Regions from separate parts of the Arthrobacter sp. Y3223166 genome, predicted to be linked through region 2. Evidence: predicted binding sites of a transcription regulator. Region 2 holds the regulator's gene; the other holds the start of a gene.
The links. Region 2 encodes HspR, which represses chaperone genes until heat shock. Its sites were predicted from a motif close to AAGTTGAGTCNNNNNGACTCAACTT; they were not measured.
Positions count from the first base shown of each region.

Region 1 (3,342 bases), on a different contig from region 2:
CTTGGCCTTCAGGTCGCCCACGCGGTTCAGCCCGGCCTTCTCCGCCTCCCACCGGGTGTTCAGGGCCGCCAGCTGCTCCTTCTTGTCTGCCATGTCGGCACGCAGCGCCTCCAGCCGTTCCCGCGAGGCCGCGTCAGTTTCTTTGGCCAGCGCCAGTTCTTCCATTGTGAGCCGGTCGACGGCGCGGCGCAGCTGGTCGATCTCCTCGGGGGCAGAATCGATCTCCATCCGCAGCCGGGAGGCGGCCTCGTCCACCAGGTCGATGGCCTTGTCCGGCAGTTGCCGGCCGGAGATGTAGCGGTTGGACAGCGTCGCGGCGGCCACCAGGGCGGAGTCCCCGATCGATACCTTGTGGTGCGCCTCGTAGCGCTCCTTGAGTCCGCGCAGGATGCCGATGGTGTCCTCGACGCTCGGCTCCCCCACGTAGACCTGCTGGAAGCGCCGCTCCAGCGCCGGATCCTTCTCGATGTTCTCGCGGTACTCGTCCAGGGTGGTGGCGCCGATCAGCCGCAGCTCGCCGCGGGCCAGCATCGGCTTGAGCATGTTGCCGGCGTCCATCGAGCCTTCGGAGGCCCCCGCGCCGACGACGGTATGCAACTCGTCGATGAAGGTGACGATCTGCCCGTCCGAGCTCTTGATCTCTTCCAGCACGGCCTTCAGCCGTTCCTCGAACTCGCCCCGGTACTTGGCGCCGGCCACCATGGCCGCGAGGTCCAGCGACATCAGCGTCTTGCCGCGCAGCGATTCAGGCACGTCGCCGGCCACCATCCGCTGGGCCAGGCCCTCCACCACGGCGGTCTTGCCGACCCCGGGTTCGCCGATCAGCACGGGATTGTTCTTGGTGCGGCGCGAGAGCACCTGGACCACGCGGCGGATTTCCGCATCCCGGCCGATCACCGGATCCAGCTTCCCGGCGCGGGCGATGGCGGTCAGGTCGGTGCCGAACTTCTCCAGCGCCTGGAACGTGTTCTCCGGATCGGCGGTGGTGACCTTCCGGTCTCCGCGCAGGCCGGGCAGGGCGGCGAGAAGTGCCTCATGGGAGGCACCGGCGTCGCGCAGGATCTTCCCGACGGCGGCGTTGTCCGCCGCGAGGCCCAGCAGCAGAAATTCCGTGGACACGTAGGTGTCCCCCCACTTTTCCGACTCCTGCCGGGCGATCTGGACCGCTTGGAGCAGGCCCCGGGAGTACTGCGCCTGCGCCACGGAGGATCCCGACGACGACGGCAGAGCCTTGATCGCGGTGCTCGCCTGAACACTCACCGAGTCCGGATCGGCCCCGGCGGACTTCAGCACGGCTACGGCCACGCCGTCGCGCTGGTCCATCAGGGCCTTGAGCAGGTGGGCCGGCTCGATCTGCGGATTGCCCGCCGTCGAGGCGTTCATCGCCGCGGCCGACAGCGCTTCCTGGCTCTTGGTGGTGAATTTAGCGTCCAACGCATCTCTCCGTTCGCTCCGGAATGGATCTGGCCAGCCCCGTTAGTGCCGGCCCTGAAACTAAGTTGAGTGTAGTCCACTCAACTTTGAATGTAAAGTTATCCACAGGCTGCGGAGCGCGGATCACCGCCCCCGGAGCTCTGCTCCCCCGCCACCGAAGCCTCCTTGCCCGCCTCCATCTTGTCGCCCCGGCGCCCCTGCCCGGAAGGGCGTCCGGCGAATAGGCTGTAGCGGGGACGTGCAGGAGGCGGACGGAGGTGGCCCTGACGGAAACCATGTTGGAAACTGCCCGGCTGCTGCTGAACCAGCCGACGCCGGAGGACATCAGTGCCATGTTCCGGATCCTCTCCGACCGGCGCACCACGCGGTTCAATCCTTCCGACGCGCTCATCTGGAACGAGGAAGCCGAGGGCCTGTTCCAGCGCTGGGAAAGGCAGTGGGAGGACCACGGCGTGGGCTACTTCGCCGTCCGCCTGCCCGGCCGCGAAGACGCCATCGGCTTTGCCGGCGTCAAGCACGTGGCGCTGTCCGGCCGCCCGGTGCTGAATCTCTACTACCGTTTCGACCCCGCCGTGTGGCACCGCGGTTACGGGCGCGAGGCGGTGGCCGCCGTCGTCGCCCATGTCAACGAGTTTTTGGAACTGCCGCCGATCCTGGCGCTGGTCCATCCGGCCAACACCGCGTCCCGGCGCATCGTCACGTCGCTGGGGTTCGAACGGAACGAGGCCGCGGCGGTCAGCGGCCCGGACGGCTACCAGGACGCCTATGTGCTGAACTGGGACCGGCAGCTATAACATCCGGTCAAGGAGTCCCAGTGGAGATCATTCGCGCAGCCGCGCTCAAGGAACAGCGGTGGCGGAACGGCGGCGGCGTCACCAGGGAACTGGCGGCCGGTGACCTCGGCACGGACGGGCTCCCCGGTTGGCGGTTAAGCCTGGCGGACATCAGCTCGGACGGCAGCTTCTCCGAATATCCGGGCGTGGACCGAATATTCACCGTTGTGGACGGTGACGTCGCCTTCCTGACCGTGGACGGCAGCCAGCACCGGATGGAACGCTACCGCCCGTTCCGGTTCGACGGCGGGAGCAGCGCGGACTGCAGCCTGCCCACCGGGCCGTGCCGCGCGCTGAACGTCATGACCCGCCGCGGGGCCTGGGGCGCCGGCCTGCTGATCGTCGAGCTCTCGAAGAAACAGCCGCTGCGGCTGTCGGACGGGCAGTACCTGGTGCTGCTGCAGGGCCAGGCACAGGCGACGGCTGGCGACACCGCCCAGCCGCTGCATCCCTACGACGCCGTGGTCGGCTCGGTCGCGGCCGAGGTCAGCGGCCGCGGGTTCGCGGCACTGGTGTCGGTCTATCCCGCCGGGGACTGAGGCGGCCGGGCCCTGAGGGCGGCCGGGCTTTGAGGGCGGCCGGGCCTCCGGAGCCGGCTCCTTATTGCGCCGGTTCCCTACTGCGCGGCGGCGTCCTCGACCTTGACCGCGGAGACCTCGAACTCCAGCATCACGCGGTCCGACACGAGCATGCCGCCCGAGTCCAGGGCCGTGTTCCATTTGACCCCGAACTCCTGCCGGTCAATGCGCCGGGAGCCCTCAAAGCCCGCCCGGAGCTGCCCGCCCGGGTCCCGCTCCACGCCGATGAAGTCGATCGGAACCGCAACCTGCTTGGTGATGCCGCGGATGGTCAGGTCGCCGTTCACAATGAAGTTTGCGCTTTCCACCTGATCGATGCGGGTGCTGACGAACGTAATCTCCGGATAGTTCGGCGCATCGAAGAAGTCGTTCGTGCGCAGATGCTCGTCGCGTTGCGGGCTGCGGGTATCAATGCTGGCGACCTTGATCGTGACCTTGACGGACGAGTTGGCCGGGTTGTCCACGTCGGCCTGGATGATGCCTTCCACGTCGTTGAA
Region 1 is NZ_JBNHGE010000067.1:1,591-4,932, reverse strand. It holds gene clpB (ATP-dependent chaperone ClpB) at 1-1,434, opposite strand, end outside; gene AC5RUH_RS16235 (GNAT family N-acetyltransferase) at 1,692-2,228, shown strand; gene AC5RUH_RS16230 (HutD/Ves family protein) at 2,249-2,806, shown strand; gene AC5RUH_RS16225 (YceI family protein) at 2,884-3,342, opposite strand, start outside.
Region 1: clpB (ATP-dependent chaperone ClpB) is a predicted target of HspR. The motif match lies at 1,497-1,521, and genes of this name have one in related genera.

Region 2 (3,342 bases):
GCCGGGCGGTTTGGTAGAGGTAGCCGCGCATGTTGTCGGTTTCCGGGCCGCGCTTCCACACCCGCAGGATCGTCTCCTGCACCACGTCCTCCACCTGGTCCGCGTCGGAGGTCGCCGCGCGCACGAACCGGCGCAGCGCCGTGGCGTGGTCGCGGTAGAGGCGGGCCACGGCCTCGTCGTCCAATGCCACGGCCGCCTCCTTCCTCCCGGCAGCCCCGGCCGCCCCGCCGGCGGCGGACGTCCCAGTGCAGCGTCCCACACGGCGTCCTACCGGGTACGACGACGGCGGCGGCGTTCCGGTTCATCCAGCCCGCGGGATCCACTCCGCCCGACGTTGAACCATTGTGGGTGCGGCCGGCGTCTTTGCCAATAGCGGGCCGCGCGCCCCGCGGCACGACGTTCCGGGCACCGCCCGGGAGACCGCAAAAGGAACCCCATGAAAATCACGCAGACAGCCGCGGCAGCCCTGCTGGCCGCCGCCATGATGGGCCTCGCCGGGTGCGGAGGAGGCTCGGGTACGGAAACGCCTGCCGGCCCGGAGGCACCGCCGGCAGGCGAGGCGCCGACGACGGGCGCCCCCGGAATGACCACGCCGGCGGCGCCGGAGACAGACGGCGGGGAGACCGGCGGCGCGCAGGCATCCGGCGCCGCCTCTACCCTCACGACGGCCGAATCCGACCTGGGCGAAATCGTGGTGGACGGAGAAGGCATGACCGTTTACTACTTCACCAAGGATGTCCCGGACTCAGGCGAGAGCGCCTGCACGGGCGACTGCCTGGCCGCGTGGCCGCCCGTGCTGGCCGAGGAAGAGCCGGAACTCGACGGGGTCACCGCGGAGGTGGGCCTCATCGACACCCCGGACGGGCAACAGCAGGTGACGCTGAACGGCATGCCCATCTACTACTGGGCGCAGGACAAGGCCACGGGAGACACGACCGGACAGGGCGTGAACGACGTCTGGTTTGTGGTCGCCCCCGACGGCGAAATGATCAAGTAGCTCCACGCCGCCATCCTGCCCGCAGCCGCCTGCCCGGGGACGGCAGCTGCGGGCGTCCGATCACAGGCGCCGGCCGGACGGGTCAGCGCTGCGGCCGCCAGACCATCAGCGCCTGGCTGCGCGGACGCGGCCGCTGGCCGCGGGCCAGCGTCACCACGTCGCCGGCGAGGCCGGCGGCGAACACCCGGCTGGAGTCGGTGCCCCGGCGCTGCCGTGCCATCAGTTCCTCGGAAAGGTCCCGGACCTGGGCCTTGAGCGCGGCGACCTCGTTTTCCAGCTGGAGGATGCGCTTGATCCCTTCCAGCGAGACGCCCTCCTGGGACAGCCGCTGGACCTCACGCAGGGTGTTCACGTCCTTCTGCGAATAGCGGCGCTGCCTGCCCCGCTGGCGCGACGGAGAGACCAGGCCGAGACGGTCGTACTGGCGCAGCGTCTGCGGGTGCATGTCCGCCAGTTCGGCCGCCACCGAAATCACGAAGATCGGCGCGTTCATATCGATGCTCATGGTGCTCTCCCTCCTGCGCTTCGCGCGTTTCCCGTCCGGACTGTCCCGACCTGTCGTAACTTCCCGCTACAGCCTGGCCTTGGCGGCAAGATTCCCGCGCGGGTCGGACCCGGCAGTCGCCGCCGCGAAGGCGTTAACCGCGTCTTCGGCCTCTTTTCCAAGGTTCTGCGGGACCACCACGTCGATGGTCACGAGCAGGTCGCCGGTGTTCTTGGAGGTCTTCACCCCGCGTCCCTTCACGCGGAGCGTTCGGCCGGAGGGTGTTCCTGCCGGCACCTTGACCTTGACGAATTCACCCGTCAGGGTCGGCACGTCGATCTGCGCGCCCAGCGCGGCCTCCGGGAACGTGACCGGGACGTGGATCCGGATGTTGTCGCCGTCGCGCTGGAAGAACGGGTGGGGCTTGACGTTGACGGTCACCATCAGGTCGCCCGCGCCGGCGGGGCCGGCCTGGCCCTTGCCGCGGACGCGGACCTTCTGGCCGTCTTTAATCCCGGCCGGGATCCGCACGTCGATCACTTCGCCGCTGGGTTCGCGCAGCCCGATGGTGGTGCCGTTGATGGAACCGGCGAAGGAAATGCTGGTGGTTGCGGTGCGGTCGGCGCCCCTGCGCGGGGGCTGCTGCTGCGGGAAACCGCCGAAACCGCCGAACAGATCGGCGAACTCCGGCGGCACGGTGCCCGCGGAGCCGGGGCGGGTGCGGGTGCCTTGGCCGAACAGGTTGCCGAAGATGTCCTCGAAGCCGCCCGCGCCCGGCCCGCCGGCGCTGCCGGGACCGCCGGCGCTGAAGCGCGCGCCGCTGCCCATGGCGCGGATCGCGTCGTACTGCTCGCGCTCCCCCGGGTCCGAGAGGACCGAGTAGGCCTCGGAGATGTCCTTGAACTTCTTTTCCGAACCCTCATCCCCCCGGTTGGTATCCGGATGGTGGGTCCGCGCGAGCTTGCGGTACGCCTTCTTGATGTCCGCGTCGGATGCGTCCTTGGAGACACCGAGGATCTTGTAGAAGTCCTTCTCGACCCAGTCCTGGCTAGCCATGCAGGCGCCTCCTTTCAGTTGTCACAAAGTCTATGGGCACCGGCGCCCCCGGACGGTGACGGGTTGGCCTCCGAGCGTCCGAAGGCCAACCCGTCATCAGGGGCTGGGCGCCGTGGCGCCCGCTGCCGGTGTCATTCTGCCGGTACGGCTACCACTACCTGGGCGGCGCGCAGTACCCGGTCGCCGGCCCTGTAGCCCAGGCGCAGGACCTGGCTGACGGTGTCCAGCTCCACCTCGGCGTCGGGCTGCTGCATCAAGGCCTCGTGGATGTTCGGGTCGAATTCGACGCCGGTCTCCTCGATGCGGGCCAGGCCGTAGGTCTTGAGCACACCGTCCAGCTTGGTGGCAATGGCCGCGAACGGTCCGTCCGCGAGATCGCCGTGCTGGCGCGCCGCGTCGATGTCGTCCAAGACGGGCAGCAGCGAGTTCAGCACGCCGATGACGGCCATCTCGCCGGCCACGGCGCGGTCGCGTTCCACCCGCTTGCGGTAGTTCACGTACTCCGCCTGCAGCCGGAGCAGGTCGTTCTTCAACTCCTCGGCCTCCTGCGACGTGCTCCCCTGGGCAACAGATTCCCCGGCCGGGACCTCGGCCCCGTTCAGGATCTGCTCCGCCTGGGCCAGCGCGTCGGCGTCGGCGCCCTGGCCGGCCGCGGGGGTTTCTCCCGCGGCCTGCCCGGCGTTCCCGGCTGCTCCCGAAGCGCCGCGGACCTGTCCGGTTTCCGGATCGATCTTGCGGTTGTCGCGGAAGTTCACCGGCTCGCTCTGGTGTTCTTCTTCGTTACCTTTTTCCGCCATGGTTACTT
Region 2 is NZ_JBNHGE010000043.1:3,483-6,824, forward strand. It holds gene AC5RUH_RS14380 (sigma-70 family RNA polymerase sigma factor) at 1-190, opposite strand, end outside; gene AC5RUH_RS14385 (COG4315 family predicted lipoprotein) at 437-997, shown strand; gene AC5RUH_RS14390 (heat shock protein transcriptional repressor HspR) at 1,080-1,502, opposite strand; gene AC5RUH_RS14395 (DnaJ C-terminal domain-containing protein) at 1,569-2,537, opposite strand; gene AC5RUH_RS14400 (nucleotide exchange factor GrpE) at 2,669-3,334, opposite strand; gene dnaK (molecular chaperone DnaK) at 3,337-3,342, opposite strand, start outside.